3 regions of the Empedobacter sp. R132-2 genome follow, and region 3 is predicted to be linked to each of the others. Evidence: riboswitches for the same ligand, from Rfam matches in the RefSeq annotation. Region 3 holds a riboswitch; each other region holds the start of a gene.

Region 1 (7,451 bases), on a different contig from region 3:
ATAGAATGATGGTATTCTGCTTTGAATTTATCTACCACAGCCTCTCTAATCGCTTCTTTACACATAAACATTGTAATGTACCCAGGTGTATAGAATGAGCCGTCTTTGTATCCATTAATTTTCTCGAAGATTAGACCCAAAACCGAAGCATTAATTAAGGTTTTTCCATTTTGTTCATCTTCAATATCTGTATTGGCATCAGCCGAAAAATCGTATGAATCTAAAAATCGGAAGATATAATCGAGCGTATTTAATTTACCATTTAATTTTTTACCGTTATTATCTTTTAAAATTGTACCTGAAAAAACTTGCATTTCTTCATCTTTCAGTGCAGTAATATCAAATGTTAAACGCTCCATTTCACTATGTTCAAACAAACTACTGTTTAGATAAGGGATATTCTTGAAACGTTCCTTGTTTTTATCGTGTCTTTCATTTAATGGTCTTGCTAATGCTGAAAAGAATAAATCGTTTAAAGCATCATAACCATTTAGAAAATTAAAATTTAAGAATTTGTATTCTTTGGATTTGTTATAACTGACTAACTGTGATTCTAGTAATTTAAGAAATAGAATACGGTTGATCCAATTAATACATAACTCTAACCCTACATTGAAAGCTTTCTCTGGAGAATTTGGTATATTCGTTATACGATCTAGATAACTTTTATCTTCTAATGTATAAATTGTATTTTCTAGTATAGAAGCATAATCACGTTCTTTAGGATCTTTTCTTACAATTATCTTTTTAGACCCTGTTTTCTCTTTTATTTCTTCTAAACCGATAATATGAAGTAACTCTTTATAGAAATCATTGTTTAGCTTATTACTATCATTACCAAATGATTTACCTAATAAATGCGTATCAGAAAATAATTTATATAGGTTACTAATTTTAGTATCATTGTATTTTGTTATTTCTTTCGTGTCTAATTTAATGTGTACATAGGGAAGTTTGTCTTTTACCTTCTCAATATAAATTGCGGCTATTTCTTTATAGAATAGCTCGTTTTTAGCAGTGTCTTTTAATCCATCACGGAAACGCGCATATTCTTTTATTAATTCTGTATTTTTATAAAAATAATCGTAAAAGTCTTCCCCTTTGAAAAAGAACCATTCAATCCCATTGGTAACTATAATTTGCTTTATGTTATTATTCTTATAATCTATGCGTTCGCGTAAATAATATAATAAAACTTCTTGTAACGCTTTTTTATTGATATTATTCGTTGAAATAAATTCGGCTTTATTACTCGGTCTTTTGGCTTCTATAATAACACCAACATCACTTTTAGCTGTCTTATCTAAATAAATAGCTAAATCAATTCGATCTTTGGTATTGATTAAATTCTTTTGATAAAATGTATTGGTTAAGAACTTCTTTATAGGTTCTTTTAAATGTTCTTCAGATTCATTTCTACTATCACTAATTCCAATCGATTCTAAGCAAGCTAATAATTCAGATTTGAAATTTTCAACTTCTTTGCGGATTGGCTTAAATTGGCGATAAGCGGGATTTAATGCTTTAACGATAGATATCATTTCATATTAGTTTAGTTATTAAATATAACAATATATCTATAAAGAAATAAAATTTTAACATATAAAACTATCTAATAATTACTTATAAAGTTTAGTGTTTTTAAATATTTATCTCTATAATAATATTGTTATAATATTTTGGCCGCATCAAGAATGAATAAAACTAAGATTTATATCAAAAATGCTTAAAAAGCTCTTATCCTATAATTTTTTAGATATTCATCATAATTGGTGAGTTTGTTTAAAATGCACGAATTACATCAAACTCGTTGGAAATTCTTCTTCAATCATTTCAATTGATTCTATAGTTGATTTTCTTTTTCTGTTTTTATATAGTATTCTACATCTATTATTCCGTTATATCTAGTTAGATTAGAGTTCAATTCAGAATTACTATTTTCTAAACTAATAATCTTTTTTTCGAGTTCAGAAATTTTATCAAATTCTTTCTTTTTTAAAAAATCAAATATTCCCATCGCAATTAATTTTCTTGATACAACAAAACTACATAGAGCGTTACAATCTGATTTACGTGAAACCGTAAGTTTATAAAAAATTCGTTTTAATTCTTCTACAATCATTTTAATTAATTCAATTTTTAATTGTTCTTATAGTCGTAATCATTATCTTTATTCCAAAGTTGATGCTATGTGTTTTCATGTAAAAGTGACCAAAACAAAAGAACAGATTGAAAAGAAATCAAGGTTGAAATTCAAACCTGAAGTTACATTTGCGCCAAATCCTCATTTCAAAGGTTTTGATCATCCGAAATTACCTGTGATTACCAATCAACAAGATTATATTCATTTGTTGGAATGGGGTTTAATTCCGCATTGGGCTGGAAATGATTTTAATTCGAATAACACCTTAAACGCACGCATTGAAACTATAGATGAAAAACCATCTTTTCGAGATGCTTACACCAATCGTTGTGTGATATTGGTTGATGGCTTTTATGAGTGGCGACACGAAGGCAAAGACAAAATCAAATATGATATCGGAATCAACAATAATTTGATGTGTTTAGCAGGATTATATTCTGATGATACGTTTACGATTGTTACGACTGAAGCTGTCGGCATTATGGATTATATCCACAATACAAAACATCGTATGCCTGTAGTTTTAAATGATGATGAAAACTTAATGAATTGGTTAGATTGTAAACCAATTGTTCCGTTTACTGATTTCAGCTACCAGCGTGAAGATGGTCAAGTGAGTTTATTTGGATAATTCGGATTTTATATGTCGAAATAAGATTTTTCGGACATCCTTATTATCTTGTTTTTGTTCAATAAATGATTTCATTTCGTCTAGATTCTCAATTAAATGATCGCAATAGCCAAATCCTTTGTAAACTCCTTTTTCAATTAATACAATACCTTTTTCATTTTCAGTTCTTCCAACCAATTCAAATAAAAAGTCCTTTTTGGGTAAATGTATTGTTTTCAAAAATTGACGAACTCTTTTGTTGTAAAGTTTCACATCTTCCCTATTTATACAAGCTCCGTTACATTCTTCTAAACTATATTGAAAACAACTTGATTTGGTTTTATATAAACCATTTATTTTTTGACAAAGCTTATATTTATCTGTAATGTAAAATAAATAATCTTTTGCTTCATTTAACGATGTAAATGAGATAATTTCGTTCCCAGAGTTATCAATTTTCTTCACAATTAATGCATGATAACCATCCGAATTTATTTCTTTGTTCAAAGCATAGAAAAACTTAATTTTTCGTTGAGCTCGATTAAATAGTGGTAGATTTTGCTTAATTAGTTCAGATTCTCTCAACAAAGCAATTAATTCATTTCCTGTATTTTCAAATTGAATGGAATGCGTAAAATACTGTAGTTTGATTTCTTTTTTGTCAAGTGATTTGAAGTGCTGAATCAATCGTTTTCTAATGTCAATACTTTTTCCAATGTAGATAATATCTTGCTTGTCGTTGTATAAATAATACACGCCACAAATATTTTTTGGAACTTGGTCAACCAACATTTTCAATCTATCATTCAGTACCATGGCACAAATTTACTGAATCAATTTCTAATTATTATTTTTTAACACTTTTCCGCGACACCTTGTAGCGCTTTATTTGCTCAACTTTGTAACATGATGTATGCTTTAGTTGACTGCAATAATTTTTATGCTTCGTGCGAACGAGTTTTTAATCCAACCCTAAATGGAAAGCCAGTTGTGGTACTTTCTAACAATGATGGTTGTGTAATTGCACGTTCTAATGAAGCAAAAGATTTAGGCATTCCAATGGGTGCTCCTGCTTTTGAATACGAGAATAATTTTAGATTAAATAAAATTAATGTATTCTCATCCAATTATCCCTTATATGCGGATATGAGTAATCGCGTGATGATGATTTTAAAATCCTATTGTCCTGATATAGAAATTTATTCGATTGATGAATCTTTTCTTCTTTTCAAAGGCTTTGATAACTATGATTTGGTAAAGTACGCCCAAGAAATTAAACAAAAAATATATACCATTACCAAAATTCCAGTTTGTATTGGTATTGCTCCTACAAAGGCTTTAGCTAAAGTAGCAAATCGAATTGCGAAGAAATTTCCGAAACATCATAACGGCGTTTATATGATTGATTCGAAAGAGAAAATAAACAAAGCCTTAAAATGGTTAAAATGTGAGGATATCTGGGGAATTGGGCGACGTTTAGCTAAACGTTTATCTTATATCGGATGTCGTAATGCATATGATTTCACCTTGCTTGAAGATGAATACATCAAACGTAATTTCTCCATCGTCGAATTGCGTTTGAAAAAAGAATTATTAGGCGAAAGCGTTTTAAAATTAGATGAAGTTCAACGCAAAAAATCAATTGCGACCACTCGTAGTTTTGAGAAAACAATCAATGATTATGAAAATCTGAAAGAGCGTGTTTCTACTTTTGCTGTTTCTTGTGCCGAAAAGCTTAGAAAAGAACAATCTAAATGCAACATTATTACTGTTTTTGTGATGACCAATCGTTTTGATGAAAAGCAATCATTTGTTTCAAACTCATTAAGTACAACCTTAGATTTTGATTCGAATTCGAGTATCGTTTTGTCCAAATCTGCTTTATTTTTATTGGATAAATTGGTTCCTGCTGAAGGCAAAGTTCCTGATTATAAAAAAGCAGGCGTTATTGTTTCCGCAATTACGCCCGATAATCAAGCACAGATGAATTTATTTCATACAGAATCTCCAAAACATAAAGCGTTGATGAGTGTGATGGATAAATTAAATGCGAATTATGGCGATCATATGCTAAAATTAGCTTCGCAAGATGTTCGTAGAAAATGGAAAATGAAGCAAGAACGTTTATCACCTTGCTACACAACAAGATTTACAGATATTTTAAATGTTTATTAAATGGTACATTTTATTCAAGTTCCCAAATTCTCAGAAGAGTTAATCAATATCCCTATCAAAACAGATGGTGAAAAACGATTTGTTCAATTTTTTGGTGATGTTTCAGCAGGTTTCCCCTCTCCTGCTGCTGATTTTGTACAAAATAATATTAGTTTAGATGAAATTTTACTGAATCATCCCGAAGCAACTTATCTTAATCGTGTGGGTGGCGAAAGTATGTATCCTGAATATCTGAAAGGTGATTTACTTATCATTCGATCTGATATCGAACCCAGACATCATGATGATATTGTAGTATCGGTCAACAATTCCGAATATACTTTCAAACGTTATGATGCCATCAACAAACAATTGATTTCTCTTAATCCGAAATACAAAAATTGTATTCAATTACAAGATGAAGATGTTGTCATTATTTTGGGAGTTGTAACTGATTTGGTGAGGCATAAGAGGAATTAAATTAATTTTGAATATTAAATCATAATTAATACTTTTATAAAAGATTCAATCATCAAGAGTACATTAAGTACACCAACCGAGTTTAACAAACCACGGTGGTAAAGCGATGAGGGCTGTTCAGTCAAAAAATTGTCACTCTCTAAATTCTTAATGATTGATACTGTTTAATAAATTAAAGTATCAAAACAATGGAAAATTTAACTGAAAAATTTGAAAAAAACTTGATTTCACTTTCAGATCAAGAAGTAATTAACTCCTTCAATAAAGAGGTGGGTAATACTGGATGGGTAGCTGCACGAGCTCACTTTCTAAAAGCACTAACTAATCAATTCGAATCAAGAGAAATTGACTATTCAATCATTAAAAATGAAAATACAATTTCTTTCGCGAAAAAGGTTTTACTAAAGGAAAAAAAATTACACTATTAAAAAACATGAGCCGATTAGCATAAATAATCGGCTCATTTTATAAATTTATAACAATTCGTAAAGCTTTACCTCTCCTCCATTTTTTTCTTCGTAACTATTCGCCCAAGTAAAATAATCATATTCAATTTCTGACCAACTATTAGCTTCATATTCGAACCCATAGTTTAGGTTTACTTGATTCAATTCAATCGAAACGTGTAACCGATCTTTGTCTTCAAAATCAATTGATTTATCAAACAGCGTATTGTTATTTAGTTTTTTTAGTACAAGTTCAACCAAATTATTTGGATTATAATTTTTCAACATATCATCTAACATTATTTCGCCGACAATTACAAGGTCTAACGCTTCATTGAAACGATACAAAACCCAGTAATTTTTTAATGATTGAACTTGATCGATTTCAAAATCAGAACAGGTACAAAACGTGACATCAGAATAAACTTGACACATCAATTTAAGTTTTGATAAATATACTTTTTTATTTCAAAAGCTTCTATCCTATTCTACCTTTTTATTCGTTGTTTATTATCATAGCGTCTTATTTTGTCGCTATACTTCATTATATTTGAAAAAAAAGTACAAATATGGTTTTACGTAAAGTTTTATCCCTTAATAAGACTTTATTTGCAGTTATTGTATTTGTATATTTACAACAAAGAATTGATAAACAATTATGGCTAAAAAAGTACAAACCAAAAGTACAGAAGAAATCCTTTGGGATGCAGCAAATAAATTACGTGGTTCGATAGAACCGTCAGAATATAAACACGTGGTATTGAGTTTAATCTTCTTGAAATTTGCAAGTGATAAATTCATCAAACGCAGAGAAGAATTGATTGCAGAAGGTAAAGAAGCCTTCTTAGAAATACCCGAATTTTATCAGGCTGAAAACGTATTCTATCTTCCAGAAGAATCACGTTGGACGTACATCATCGAAAATGCCAAACAAGAAGACATTACCTTAAAAGTTGATACTGCACTTAAAACCATAGAACGTACCAACAAATCATTGGAAGGTGCGTTGCCAGATAATTATTTCTCAAGATTGGGATTGGATCAATCTAAGTTTTCGGCTTTATTGGATACCATCAACAACATCGATACGCTTCGTGATGAAGCCCAAGATATCGTGGGACGTGTGTACGAATATTTCTTAAGCAAATTTGCTATTGCCGAAGGAAAAGGAAAAGGTGAATTCTATACGCCGAAGTCGATTGTAAACTTGATTGCTGAAATGATTGAACCGTACAAGGGAAAAATCTATGACCCTTCTTGTGGTTCGGGTGGTATGTTTGTGCAATCGTTGAAGTTTATTGAGAAACACCAAGGAAACAAAAAAGACATTTCCATCTACGGACAAGAGTTAACGAATACCACATTTAAACTGGCTAAAATGAACTTAGCCATTCGTGGGATTTCTGCCAATTTAGGAAACAAAGCGGCCGATACATTTAGTGACGATCAGCACAAAGAACTGAAAGCCGATTACATCATGGCGAATCCGCCGTTCAACTTAAAAGATTGGCGCGCTGAAAACGAATTAACGGATGATCCACGTTGGACAGGTTACGAAGTTCCTCCAAAATCCAATGCCAACTATGCGTGGATTTTGAACATGATTTCTAAACTTTCC
Region 2 (7,451 bases), on a different contig from region 3:
TAAATACAATCCGCTTAACATTGATCCATTCGAATTTAAACGAAAATTATCGAATATTAAAGTCGAAAAAATCAATGATATTAGTATTCAAAATATGTATGTTAACACGATTAACGCTTATTTTGATAAGGTCGATTTATTAGCCAATCTTGGTACGGATAAATTTTTATACAATTCGTTGCGTTACTTTGGCGAACCATCCAAAAAAGATATCGAAAACGCGAACTTTATCCTTTATTGTCCTGAATTTAGAATGGATAAACAAGGAAATTATACAGAGGAAGAAGTGGTTAATCTTTTTAGAAATGCTACGAATGATTATGGTTTCAAATTTGACATCGAAGTTTCGGATGATATCGCATCAAAAGCACTTGTAATCAATAGCAAGAGAAAAGTTGTGATTAAACGTGGCGTTAAGTTTGACAAACGTTTTACAAATGGTTTAATTGAGCACGAAATTGGAGTTCACATGGTGACAACCATGAATGCGTTGGATCAACCATTAAAAATCTTTAGTATTGGTTTACCTGTAAATACATTAACGCAAGAAGGTTTAGCGATTTTAAGTGAATATTATTCTGATTCTATTAATCATAGCCGACTAAGAGAACTTGGTTTACGCGTTATGGCAGTTCATATGTTGACAAATGGAAAATCATTCAACGAAACATTTATGACCTTGATGGAAGAATACAAAATGCAACCAGAAGATGCATTTTATCTGACAACTCGCGTTTATCGTGGTGGTGGTTTTACAAAAGATGCACTTTACTTGAAAGGTTTGAAAACAATTTTGAATTATGTCGATCAAGGACGTTCTTTGGATAATTTATTGATTGGAAAAACTTCAGTTGAATACATTGATACAATTGACGAATTAGTTGAACGTAAAATGATTAATAAACCAAAATATCATACCAAAATTTTCAAAAAACATCTTGAAAATCCAGAAATCAACCCTATTTTACAATATATTTTTAACGGAATAAAAGATTAAAAAATAAAAACCCACTCAAATTTGAGTGGGTTTTGTGATTAATTCTCTTTCTCAATTCTTTTATCAAAATAGAATAATACAATTCCTAATGCAATAATACCTAAACCAAATAAACTTTCTTTTGGTTTTTGCATCAAAACGAAATAACAGATATATAAACTAAATGCTAAAAATATAGCAGGTAAGACATAAAAGAATTTACTTTTGATAATAGTTAATTGATCTTGTTTGATAAAGAAAGCTGTACAAACTGCTAATGTTGCTAATATTTGTAAAACAAACGATGTATAGGTAAAAATCACTTCAAAATCTCCTGAAAAAATTAGCAAAATACTAATTGCTGTATGCACCCAAATTGCACGAACTGGAATTCTATTTTTGTTCTCTTTCGCCATAAAATTCCACAATTTATTTTCGCGCGCTGTGGCTTGCGTCAAACGAGAACCAATCCACAAATAACCGCTAATCGTCGCAATTAATTGTAAAGCAATAAAGCAACTCACCCATTTTACATTATTTCCAAGCAGATTACCGAACGAAATATTTGCAACATTTTCTTGTCCAGCCAAAGTTCCTGCTGATGCATGTTTCAAGAAAACATAATTTAGCAAAACATAAGAAATCGTGACAAAAATAACGCCTATAAATAGTGCTTTTGGTAAGTTTTGTTTTGGTTGCTCAATTTCTTCTACGATGTATGAAGCCGAATTCCAACCTGTATAAGCAAAAGTAACATAAACCAAAGACGTCGCAAATGCAGGAAGTAACAATTCATTTTTCCAAGTCGAATCAAAAACTACCGCATTTGGCTCAACTGCTGGAGCAAAATAAAAACCTAAAACAATTAAAACAACAATAAATACAACTTTTAGAATAGTAAAAATATTCTGAAATTTACTACTCAAATTTAGACTGAATGATTGAAAAACGGCAACAATCAAAATCATGGCTATTGCAAATTCTTTTCCTAAATCAAACCCGAAAACATTCAAGTATTTTCCCATTGCCAAAGCCGCTAAAGAAATCGGCGCTGAGAAACCAACGAATAAAGAAATCCAACTTGATAAATAACCAAAAACAGGATGAAATGTGCGAGATAAGTAAATATAATCTCCTCCTGATTGTTTAAATTTTGAAGCTAACTCCGAATAAATAAATGCGCCAATCAACGCTAACAATCCTCCTATTGCCCACAATAATAAGATAGAAGTTGTATTTTTTAGATCAGAAATTTGATAACCCAAACTGGTAAAAACACCTGTTCCGATCATATTCGAAATCACTAATGCTGCTGCGGTTTTCCAACCAATTTTTGAATGTGCCATACACAAAAAAGTGCCAATTGAATGTTTGAATTTACATTAAAATTGACACTTAGAATATTTTATTATTGATTAAAATTTAAAACTTGCACGCGCAAAATAATACGCTCCTGTCATCCCCATTTGCACTGGCGCATACGGAAAAACTCCATAATAAGAATTCTCGTAAACTTGCTTGTCTGGGAAAACATCAAACAAATTATTTGCACCAATTGTAAAGTTGAAATTCTTTGTAATATCATAACCAATCGAAGCATCCGTCACCACTTTTCCCGTGTGTTCTTGGATACTTCCCCAAGGATATCCATCTTTTGTCACTTTTCCGAAATACGTGTTACGCACCATAAAATTGAATCCAGAAATTGCATAATTCAATCCTAAAGTTACTTTTGTTTTTGGACTTAATGATTCGATAATATTGACTTGATCAGAGCCAAAAAATTCTTCCGTTGGAATTGTTAAAGCTGTTGGAAAATGATAACCGACAATCTTTGTTTCATTGATATTTCCTGATAAACTTGCATTCAATTTTCCTCGACCTAAACGTGTATCATAGGAAATCACTAAATCCAAACCTTTGGTTTCTGTATCAATTGCATTCGTAAAAATACGCGCTGTCGCTACATTATATTTTTCTAAAGCAGGATCTGTGATATCAGAAGTTAAGACAATTCGGTCATCAACTTTTATAAAATATCCATCCAATGTGATGAATAATTTTGAAGTCGGACGAAATGTTAAACCTAAACTTGCATTGATTGATTTTTCTTCTTTCAATTTATCCAAACCAATTTCTCTCGACAATTCAGACTCATTTTGGATAATTCCTTTTGTAACCAAAACTTGATCTCCATTATCATTCAAGAATAAATCAGTATATGAATTACTAAAGTATTTTTGTTGTAAAGAAGGCGCTCTAAATCCTGTTGAAATTGCTCCACGAACCGAATATCCTTTTGCGTATTCATATCGCATCGCTAATTTTCCGTTGATTGTACTTCCAAAATCTGAGTAATTTTCGAAACGTCCAGCCAAATCAGCCGTAAAATCTCCAAATTTCAATTCTCCATCTACATAAGCCGCAACTGAATGACGATCACCTTTTACAGCATTTAATGGAGAAAATCCTACAAAAGATTCAGATCCAGAACCTGTGTAAGAAGCTTCATCTCCTGCTTCGATTTTATATTGTTCAAAACGATATTCTCCTCCAAACGCTAAGCTAACATTTTGATTGATTCGTTTCGAAAAATCTAAATTGACTGTATTTTGTAAAAATTGATGTTTCCCTGCATAAAAATCGGTTGGAGAATTTAAACCTAATGATTGATTAATTGAATTTTCTAAATCATATTTGAATGAATTTAAACCAAAAGTATTACTCAAGTCAACTTTCCATCCATCATATGAATAACGTAATCCTGTCGAATTTGAATAATCATTTACATTAGATTTTAACGTTGCTTGAAAACCATTTGGATAAATTTTTAACGCATCTTCAGACAATTCGCTTGGCAATCTTCTAAAACCGAATCCATTTCCTTGGCGTAATGAAACGCCTCCAAATGAATAAAAATCTAATCGATCATTAATCGCCGTTTCAGCATTTACAAAAAATTGTTGATTTTTGATTGCCGCATCTCCAATTTGAAATCTAAAATCTTTTCTCGAAAGTCCTAAAGCAGCAATTTTAGCATCATCCGCAGCTCTTGCTGCATCTGGATCATCTGCAAAATCGTAGGCGAAATTATCTCCAAAAATATCTAAATTATGATCTTTTGAACGATTCGTTTTCTTGCGCTCACTTACAACCGCCGAAAAAACAATTGAACCTGATTGTCCTAATTTCGTTCCATAACTTCCGTTAAAATTATACGTTTCACCATCATTTCGAGAAGTCTGACCATACGTCAAAGACGCGTCACCTCCTGGTTTAGATTTCAAAACAATATTTACAACTCCCGCAATCGCATCAGAGCCATATTGCGCAGCCGCACCATCACGTAAAACTTCAATTTTATCGATCGCCGAAATCGGAATTGCACCTAAATCTGTTCCTACAGAACCATTCCCTACCGTATTTTGGTAATTCACCAACGAAGTTGTGTGACGACGTTTTCCATTAATCAAAACCAAAACCTGATCTGGTCCCATTCCGCGCAACGTCACAGGATCGATATGCTCCGTTCCATCGGCAGATGATTGACGAACCGAATTAAAAGAAGGAATAACCACATTCAAAATATCATTTACACTCAATTGAGGAGAAGACGTTTTCAATTTCTCAACATCGATAATATCGACAGGAACTGACGAATTAACCACCGTTCTTTCTGATGTACGACCACCGATTAAAATAACTTCGTTAAGATTTGTTTCCTCCTTTTCAACTTCTTGAGCGAAAAGTGTAGATGCGCAAATAAATGCGAATGAAGCAAGTAAAAATTTGTTTCTTTTCATTTTTAATTTTCATAAAACTTTCAAGAAACCAACAGATAAAAGTGAAATACTTTTACTCATCTTTCCCTCTAATAGGTTGGATTTAGCACCTTAGATTATAAGTCATCTGGTTGCTAAGGTTTCACAGGGCCAATCCCTCCACCTTTCTTGATAAGTTATGCAAAGGTAATGTTAAAAAATGAAAATGCAAATAATACTCTATCATTTTTATAGAGTTATTGAATTAACAATGAAATATCTAACTCTTGACTTTCGTCCAAATTCATCATTGCATTGATTCGTTTGAATGATTTGAAGTTAACTAGATCTGAAACCTTTATATTTTTCTGAATGATTTCGCCTGATTGCAACAAAGCTTCTCTCATTGTTCCTTTCAACAAAAAACTTCGCGGCGTGATCCATTGAGAACCGTCAAAAAAAACAATATTCGAATAAATACAATCGGTAATATAATTTGATTTCACCAAGACCAAATCATCTGTTTTTGATTCTTTTAAATACTCATCAAAAAACCAACGATCTAAATATTTGTAGGAATAATCAATTTTATTTTCGATCTCAAAAAGTTGAATACTTTCAATTGGTTTGATTTGATACGGTTGAAATTCTACCGATTGAATTTCTCGATCATAAACAATTCTAACTTTATATTTTTCATCCGTTAAATCTGTTGGAAACTTAATAATTTCGTTCAATAAAATCGGATTGATTTCAGTAAAATTATCATTTCTTGTTCGATCAAATCTCGCTTGATGAAATTCTAAATTTCGAAGTTGTTTATTCACACAACAAATCGATTCAATAAATTGGAACATATACTTTCTGAATTAATTCTTCGTATTCTGCTTTCGCTTTGCTTTTTGCCGTTATTCCTCCTCCACTCTTGAAAAACAATTCGCCTTGATTATTTTCAATAAAACGAATCATCACAGCACTATCAAGATTTTTTCCATCAAAAACACCAAAAACTCCTGTATAAAAATTACGATGATACTTTTCTGCTTCTAAAATAATTTCGACGGTTTTCTTTTTGGGAGCACCGCAAATAGAACCTGCAGGTAAAAGTTGATCGAAAATCGTTCCTAAGTTTTGGTAATAATCATCGTTCAAATCACCTTTTATCTCAGAACTCACTTGCAAAAGTGTTGCATCATTTGTCTTCACCTCATCCATGTAGCGATAATTTGTTACCTCAACATTTTCTGAAACAAGACTCAAATCATTTCTAATTAAATCGACAATTGTAGCATGTTCGGCAGCTTCTTTTTCATCATTCAAAATAAGTTGCTTCGCATTTAGAATCGAGGCATCAATGGTTCCTTTCATTGGATTTGAAAAGATTTTTTGAGCTTCAATTTTCACAAAACGTTCGGGAGAAAAACAAACAAATTCGTCTTTATATTTCAATTTATATTTTGTTTCAGAAAACTGAAAAATATCATTCAAAGACAAATCAGTTTCAATTTTTGTTGGAAGCGTTAAATTCGTTAAATATGAATTTCCAAACAAAATATTATCGTGAACATAATTGAATTTTGGCAAATATTCGTCAAAGGAAATCGGGAATTTATTGAATTTAAAATCTTTCTGAAAAGATTCTTTTTTTGTTGAATCTACTTCAAATTTTATCTCATCAGGTAATTCATTTAACGGAATTACTTCTCCATTTTCTTTCAAAAAATCGATCATAAAAAAAAAGGGAACTTTTGCAGCTCCCAATTCATTCATTTTCGTAAAAATCGAATGCTTTGCTAACATTCGATAAAATTAATATTATTCTTGGTTTGTACCAAGTAGATCAATTTCTGTTTTTTCATCATCTGTCAAAATCATATCTTTTAACATAAAATAAACCATCATATAGCCAATTGGATAAGTTGCTAACACACCCACATAACAAGCAATAGCTCCTATTGAAGCAACCAGACTAACAACAATAGCTATTAGAATCATCCACCAAAAATTCTTTTTTACGATTGCATAAGAAGTTTTCATTGCGTCAATAGCGCTCATATTTCCATAATGAATAAGATACGGAGCCAGATAAATACACGCTTGTAAGAACAATAAAAATACTGTCGCCACTAAGATGTATAACATACCAAAAAGCGATGAACCAATCATTAATGCTGAGTTTACATTTTCGGGATCATTAAACATAAGTGGTAAAAAAGAAAAAATAATGTATGGTAACATTACAACTATTGCAACTCCCATTACGATAAGTGTTAAAAGGAAATAGCTTCCTATATTTTTGAAACCTCCAAAAAAGTCACCTAGTTCTAATGACATTTTGTTTTCGGCACGTTCTGCTCCAATCATAAATCCCATTATAAGTGGATACATCACAAAAAGCAATCCGATTATAGTGAAGGAAGTAAACATATAAACAATAGCTGCAACAAGAGCATAAATAACAAATGGCTGCCAATTATTTTGGAAAAGTTCTAATGATTGATTGAAATATTTTCCGATATCAAATTGGAATTTATTGTTTTTGTAATACTCAATTTTGTTGTAATCTAATGTTTTCATCTTAACGTTGGTTTAATTGAAATTAATGTAAATTTGCTTGATTAGTAGAATAAAAATTAATAATTGTTACAACATGAATGCAAACGATTTATTATCAATCATAAAAAATAGACGCTCTATATTTCCTCCGCAATACA
Region 3 (7,451 bases):
GAAATTTAAGAATAAGCCTCAAACAATTTAATTGAAAGAAATGAAAGCAGAATTATATCAATTTATAGCACAACAAATCGACGATAAGATAACGTATTTGAATGGTTTGATTGACGATTTACGTGCTTCAAACAACGATACTAAAAGTAGTATGGGTGATAAGTATGAAACGTCGCGCGAAATGATGCAACAGGAAATTACTCGAATTCAAAATCAATTGAATGAAGTTTTAATTCAGCAAGACGTGTTTTCTAAAATAAAAATTGTGGAGAACAAAACCATTGGTTTAGGTAGTTATGTTGAAACTACGATGGGAAATTTCTGTATGGCGTGTAGTTTTGGGGAAATTATTTTCGAGAATAAAAAGATTTTTGTTCTATCAACTCAAACCCCTTTGGCTAGAATCTTAGTTGGGAAATCGGAAAAAGATTCGTTCGAAATGAATGGAAAGTCGTTTCAGATTATGAAAGTTGATTGATAATTTTGAATGAAAATATGTGAACAATATCCCCTTGAGGAGATTATAGAGGTGTTTTTTTGAATGCTAAATTTAACGGAATTTAGCCTGACCATAAATAAAAATATATCTTTTAAGGATGTCGTAAAGAAGTCAAAATCAAAAATAAAAAAAGGACGTAGTTGCGGTACGTCCTTTTTAATTGAAAAGTATGTATTAGAATTGTGCGGCTTCCGTACTTTCGGCCATTGCCGTAGTAGACGAAATGCCTTGTTGCACTGTGTTTTGTACGTAATCGAAATATTGTGTTCCTACAAAAGATTGGTGTTTTACAGCTGCAAAACCTTCTTCTTGTAACGCAAATTCTCTTTCTTGTAATGCCGAATATCCCGCCATTCCTTTGGCTTTGTAAGCACGTGATAACTCGAACATAGAGGTATTCATCGCATGAAAACCAGCTAAAGTGATAAATTGGAATTTGTATCCCATTTCAGCTAAATCTTCGCGAAATGTTTCCATTTGAGCTTCTGTTAAATGTTTTGCCCAGTTAAATGAAGGTGAACAATTATAAGCTAACATCTGATTTGGATATTTTTCTCGAATTGCTTGTGCAAATTCTCTTGCCATTCCAAGATCTGGATTAGATGTTTCCATCCAAATTAAATCAGCATAAGGCGCATAGCTTAAACCTCGATTAATTCCTTGTTCCAAACCATTTCTCACATTGTAAAAACCTTCAGAAGTTCTACTTCCTTGTATAATAAAAGGTTGATCTCTTTCGTCAATATCCGAAGTAATCAAATTCGCAGCTTCTGCATCAGTTCTGGCAACCAATAGAGTAGGAACGCCGGAAACATCTGCTGCTAAACGCGCTGCAACCAATTTGTTAATCGCTTCTTGTGTCGGAACTAAAACTTTTCCACCAAGATGACCACATTTTTTGGCTGATGATAATTGATCTTCGAAATGAACGCCAGCAGCACCAGCTTCTATCATTTGTTTCATCAATTCATAAGCATTCAAGTTTCCTCCAAATCCAGCTTCTGCATCGGCAACAATTGGTACCATATAATCAATGTTTCCTTGACCTGTTACAGATTGTATTTCATCGCGACGACGCAACGCATTGTTAATACGTTTTATCACCATCGGAACCGAATTGGCTGGATACAATGATTGATCTGGGTACATTTCTGCCGAAAGATTTGCATCTGCAGCAACTTGCCATCCCGAAAGATAAATTGCATCCAAACCAGCTTGCACTTCTTGTATGGCTTGATTACCATTCAAAGCGCCTAAACCCGCCATAAATGCCTTCGAATTTAAGCCTTCCCAAAGTTTCTTAGAACCTAATCTTGCTAAAGTGTAATCGATGTCCAAAGAACCTCTTAATCGAATTACATCTTCTGCTGAATAAGGACGAACAATGTCTGTCCAGCGTGGATTAGTTTCCCAATCCTGCCGAATCTTCTGAATTCTTTCTTGATTGCTCATAATTGTGTTTTTTGTGTTTTGTTTATGAATGTGTGTTGTGTGTGTATTTCTTTTTGTGTGTGTCTGGTTATAAGGGCTTAATCAATATACTTATAGGCTTCTAATGTTAAAAATTCGGTAAACTTGTGCGATAAAACTAATTCGTCAAAGATTGAAATAGCTTCTTCAAATCTTCCGTTCAAATAGTTTTCCTCACCAACTAATTCTTTTATTTTTTGAACCTCTTCGGCTCTTAATTTTTTGTATTTGTCACTATTAAATTCGCATCCGTTTTCTAACGTAATCGACTGGCTTAACCATTGCCAAACCTGCGTACGAGAGATTTCTGCTGTTGCTGCGTCTTCCATTAAGTTATATAAAGCTGCGGCACCTTTTCCAGATAACCAACTTTCGATGTATAAAATTCCGACATTAATATTGTCTCTAATTCCTTGTTCTGTAACTGTTCCTTTTGGCAATTCTAACAAAGCCTCGGCAGTTGTTACAACATCTTCTCGCTTATTGTCAATTTGATTAGCTTGTGGCATATATTCGTCAAAAATATCTTTTGCGACTTTTACCAAAGCAGGATGCGCAACCCACGTTCCATCGTGTCCATTTTTTACTTCGCGAAGTTTATCATTCTTCACTTTTTCAAAGGCAATTTCATTGGCTTTTTCATCATTCTTAATCGGAATTTGAGCAGCCATTCCACCAATTGCATGTATGTTTCGTTTATGACAACGTTGAATAACTGCTTGCGAATATGCAGCCATAAAAGGCGAAGTCATCGTAACTTGTGAACGATCTGGAACAATAAAATTTGGGTGTTTCTTAAATTTTTTGATATAAGAAAATATATAATCCCAACGACCGCAGTTAAGGCCTGCGATGTGGTCTTTTAATTCGTAAATAATTTCATCTAACTGAAAAGAAGCTGTTATAGTTTCGATCAAAACTGTAGCTTTAATCGTAGCTTGTGGAATGTTTAAATAATTTTGTGCGAAAACAAAAACATCGTTCCACCAGCGTGCTTCTAGGTGATGTTCTAATTTAGGAAGATAGAAATAAGGCCCACTTTGCTTGGAAAGTAACGTGTGTGCATTATGGAAAAAATATAAACCAAAGTCAAATAGTGAGCCTGATATTTCTTGTTTATCTATTATGATATTCTTTTCATTCAAATGTAAACCTCTCGGTCTTACAAGCAAGACAGCAGTTTTTTCGTTTAATTGATACTTTTTTCCATTATTTTCCAATGAAATAGTACCATTTACTGCATCTCTTAAATTTTGTTGTCCTTGAAGATTGTTATCCCACGTTGGAGAATTGCTATCTTCAAAATCGGCCATAAATGTTTTAGCGCCAGAATTTAACGCGTTAATTACCATTTTACGGTCAACTGGACCAGTTATTTCAACGCGTCTGTCTTGTAAATCAGCTGGAATAGGAGCTGCTGTCCAATCCCCATTTCTGATTTCTTTTGTTTCTGACAAAAAAGTTGGAAAATTACCCAAATCAAAAAAGATTTGTCTTTCTTGTCGATTCGCCAAAAGTTCTAAACGTCTTTCATTGAAATTTTTGTGTAAAGCTGTTAAAAATTTAACTGCTTCGGTTGTCAAAACATCTGGATAACTATCCAGCTTATTCTGCGATAATTTTAATTCACTTGTAATAGTATCCATTTTTTGTGTTTTTGTTGTAATTTTGGTTTTGGTTATTCGAGCGGAATTTTACTTTCAGCGAACGTTCGCTAAATTATAAAAATTCGTTTACATTTACCAAATATTTTTGAAAAAATTATGCAAGAAGAATACATTAAATTAATTTTTGGGTTAAAACTAAAACAAGTTAGAACGGCTAAAGATTTGTCATTGTTTAAGTTATCTAAGCTAACTGGACTTTCGAAATCGTATTTGAATGAGATCGAAAAAGGTAAAAAATATCCAAAAACTGATAAAATTGTTGCTCTTGCCGAAGCGTTGGAAATTCCTTACGATGAGATAGTTTCATTAAAATTGGATAAAAATTTAGCACCAGTCGCTGAGATTTTACAATCAAATTTATTACAAGAAATTCCTTTGGAACTCTTCGGAATTGAAGAAAGAGATTTAATTGAGATCATTTCTAACGCACCAATGAAGGTAAATGCATTTATTTCTACGTTGATTGAAATAGGTAATAATTACAATCTTACGCGCGAAAGTTTTTTCTTGGCTTCGTTGAGGTCTTTTCAGGAAGCAAATGATAATTATTTTCCTGAAATTGAAAAATCAGCAAAAAGTTTTTTACAAGAATATTTGATTGAATCTGAAGATTTTGTAAAAAATGAAACGATGGAAGAAATTCTGAAAGAGGAATATAATTATACCATTCTTTATGAAGATTTCACTTCTTTAGGAGGGAAGGATTTAGCGAAATTGCGTTCTATTTTTATCAAAGAGAAAAAACTTTTGTATATCAATATCAATTCTGATAATGATCAAAAACGATTTATTCTGGCGAAAGAATTAGGCTATAATTACCTTGATTTGAAGGAGCGTTTGTATACATTTTCGTGGGCAAGTTTCGATAATTTTGATCAATTGTTAAACAATTTTTATGCATCTTATTTTGCTGGAGCGTTGTTGTTACCAGAAGAAAAATTGTTGAAGGATATGCAGAATTTGTTTGCTATAGAGCATCATGATTTGTCTAAATTTCAAGAAATTCTTGGAAAATATACCGAATCTCCTGAGACGGTTTATCAACGAATGACAAATTTGTTACCCAAACATTTTAATATTCGTGATTTGTTTTTCTTGCGTTTGTCAGCAAAAGTTGGCTCAAATTCATATAAATTAACGAAAGAACTTCACCTTAATCAACAACAATCGCCACAAGCAAATGAAACGGATGAGCATTATTGTCGTCGTTGGGTTTCGTTAAATGTTTTGAAAGAATTGGAAAAACATCAAGATGATCATCATGAGATTTCTGCACAAATTTCGTTGTATCCGTTCAATAATAATCAAAAATATTATGTAATTTCTTCAGCAACGAAAGATCCATTCAATCCAAATTATTTAAGAAGCGTAACGATAGGTGTGTTGTACAAATCAGCACAACGTAAAATTAAATTTATGAATGACCCATCAATTCCTGTAAAAGAAGTTGCGGTTACATGCGAAAATTGTGGGATGAAAGATTGTGCAGAACGTGTTGCTGAACCAATTCGTTTTGAAAAAGATATCCGAAATAAACGATTAAATGTTACGATTAATGATTTTATAAAAGAGCAGAGTAAGTAATATTGTCTACCATAAAATAAAAAGGAAAACTTGTTTCAAGTTTTCCTTTTTTTATGTTTAATCTAAATATTCTAATCTATTTTCAATTAATATTACATAATGTTGAAGCGAAAATGTGTTTCCTCTTTCTATGGTTGTGCTATCAAAATTACGGTATTGTAATTCGTCAAATAATGTTTTGACATAACATCTTCTTGCAGAATTCCAAGAACTGTTTCCTACATTTTGATTAAAGCGATCGACTAATTCGTTGTCAGTTAATTCACGGAATAATACGACAAATTCATTTTTTAGATTTTCCATTGTTTTAATTTTTTAATGATAAAAACAACAGGATAGAGTGGAGAATAACCTTTTATTTTGGCGTTTGCCCTCATTCTATACCACCGTAGCGTGGTTTTGGCTCGGTTGGTGTTCTGACTTTTCAGAAACTCCTGATGATTGATAGAGTAAATGTAGGAATAAATTTTTAAAACAAAAAAAGGAACTCAAAAAAAGTTCCTTTTCAATATTTTTATTCGCTTAATTCTAACCAACGAAATTCTTTTTCTTCTAATTCGTTTACAATTTTTTGAAGTTCCTCTCCAATAGTTGCGATTTTGTCATAACCTAAATTTGGGTCGGAAAGTAAATTCGTTAATTCTTCTTTTTTGGCTTCAAGAATTGGTAAAGATTTATTAATTTCTTCTAATTCTCGTTGTTCTTTAAACGATAATTTTTTTGGTTTTGTCTCTACAACTTTCTCTTTCGATTCAACTTTTTCCTGAATAACGATTTCTTTTTCAATCTTTTTATCGTCAGTTACAGGCTTGTTTTTATTCTCGATGTGATATTCTGTATATGTTCCCATATAACGAGAAATTTTTCCTTCGCCTTCAAAAATCATCAATTCATCGACCACCTTATCCATAAAATATCTATCGTGGGAAACAACTAATAAACAACCTTGATATTCTTCTAAGAAACTTTCAAGAACCGTTAAAGTAGGTAAATCTAAATCGTTTGTTGGCTCATCAAGAATCAAAAAGTTAGGATTTTTGTACAAAATTGCTAATAATTGCAGACGTTTTTTCTCTCCACCACTCAACTTTGAGATGAATGTATGTTGTTGTTCTGGCGTAAATAAAAACATTTCTAAGAATTGTTCTGCACGCATTTCTTTTCCATTAGAAAGAGGGAAAAAATCTGCAATATCTTTCACAAACTCAATGACACGTTCGTCGCCTTTAAATTCTATTCCATCTTGTTTAAAGTGTCCGATATTTAAGGTTTCTCCACGTTCAATTGTTCCAGAATCCATAGTTTCGATTCCTTCTAACATTTTTAAGAAAGTGGTTTTTCCAACACCATTTTTTCCGACTAAACCAATTTTTCCACCACGAGCGAATATATAAGAGAAATCATCTAAAATTTTCTTTTGACCAAATGCTTTCGAAACATGTTCCATTTCGATGATTTTTTGACCCAAACGCGTCATCACCATTTCTAATTTTACTTGTTGATCGACAATTTTATGTTTAGCCACTTTTTCAGTATCATAAAACGCATCAATACGAGATTTAGACTTTGTTGTACGCGCTTGTGGTTGACGACGCATCCATTCAATCTCTTTACGATAAAGGTTTTTCGCTTTGTCAATTGTCGCATTTTGATTTTCGATACGCAATGCTTTATTCGTAATATAAGTTTCGTAATTTCCCGAATGTACATACAATGTTTTGTCCTCCATTTCGAGAATTTTGGTACAAATTGCATCTAAGAAATAACGATCGTGCGTAACCAAAATCAATGTTTTGTTTTCTTTGTTCAAGAAATATTCAAGCCATTCCACCATTTCAATATCCAAATGGTTGGTAGGCTCATCCAAAATCAAAAGAACATATCCAGTTTCGAAACTTAAATCAATCAAAAATTTTGCTAAAGAAATACGTTTTCGCTGACCTCCAGAAAGTTTTCCAATTTTTTGCTCCAAGAAATCAATCTTCAATTTTGATAAAATTTCCTTGATTGTTGGTTCAACTTTCCATGCATCTAAAACATCCATTTTTCCCATTAAATCAATTAAATCAGGATTTGTTGGATCATTTTCGATCATGTTTTCATATTGACGAACAATATCTAAAACTTCATTCGAATGATTGAAAATATATTCTTCACTTTTTAAATTTTCGTCAAAGTCATCACTTTGATCTAACATCAAAATTTTAACACCTTTATTTGGGCGAACTTCG

What was found. A riboswitch is a leader RNA that binds a small molecule or an ion and turns the genes downstream of it on or off. The one in region 3 is predicted to bind S-adenosylmethionine.
Region 1: linked by a shared signal. The riboswitch ahead of HXZ69_RS10625 (hypothetical protein) and the one ahead of HXZ69_RS12645 (hypothetical protein) in region 3 are both predicted to bind S-adenosylmethionine.
Region 2: linked by a shared signal. The riboswitch ahead of HXZ69_RS04375 (TonB-dependent receptor plug domain-containing protein) and the one ahead of HXZ69_RS12645 (hypothetical protein) in region 3 are both predicted to bind S-adenosylmethionine.

The regions. Positions count from the first base shown of each region.
Region 1 covers NZ_JACAGG010000022.1:32,802-40,252, reverse strand. The annotation lists gene HXZ69_RS10655 (DUF7149 domain-containing protein) at 1-1,541, opposite strand, end outside; gene HXZ69_RS10650 (hypothetical protein) at 1,844-2,122, opposite strand; gene HXZ69_RS10645 (SOS response-associated peptidase) at 2,190-2,774, shown strand; gene HXZ69_RS10640 (GIY-YIG nuclease family protein) at 2,763-3,569, opposite strand; gene HXZ69_RS10635 (Y-family DNA polymerase) at 3,660-4,928, shown strand; gene HXZ69_RS10630 (LexA family protein) at 4,929-5,387, shown strand; SAM-I-IV-variant riboswitch at 5,432-5,526, shown strand; gene HXZ69_RS10625 (hypothetical protein) at 5,576-5,815, shown strand; gene HXZ69_RS10620 (hypothetical protein) at 5,861-6,268, opposite strand; gene HXZ69_RS10615 (type I restriction-modification system subunit M) at 6,492-7,451, shown strand, end outside.
Region 2 covers NZ_JACAGG010000004.1:135,056-142,506, forward strand. The annotation lists gene HXZ69_RS04365 (flavohemoglobin expression-modulating QEGLA motif protein) at 1-997, shown strand, start outside; gene HXZ69_RS04370 (APC family permease) at 1,036-2,322, opposite strand; gene HXZ69_RS04375 (TonB-dependent receptor plug domain-containing protein) at 2,392-4,779, opposite strand; SAM riboswitch class I at 4,833-4,936, opposite strand; gene HXZ69_RS04380 (aminotransferase class IV) at 4,995-5,594, opposite strand; gene HXZ69_RS04385 (aminodeoxychorismate synthase component I) at 5,578-6,537, opposite strand; gene HXZ69_RS04390 (DUF2189 domain-containing protein) at 6,553-7,314, opposite strand; gene HXZ69_RS04395 (nitroreductase family protein) at 7,388-7,451, shown strand, end outside.
Region 3 covers NZ_JACAGG010000033.1:16,861-24,311, reverse strand. The annotation lists gene HXZ69_RS12670 (MFS transporter) at 1-31, shown strand, start outside; gene HXZ69_RS12665 (hypothetical protein) at 41-478, shown strand; gene aceA (isocitrate lyase) at 674-1,951, opposite strand; gene aceB (malate synthase A) at 2,029-3,615, opposite strand; gene HXZ69_RS12650 (helix-turn-helix domain-containing protein) at 3,733-5,220, shown strand; gene HXZ69_RS12645 (hypothetical protein) at 5,278-5,523, opposite strand; SAM-I-IV-variant riboswitch at 5,567-5,666, opposite strand; gene HXZ69_RS12640 (ABC-F family ATP-binding cassette domain-containing protein) at 5,735-7,451, opposite strand, start outside.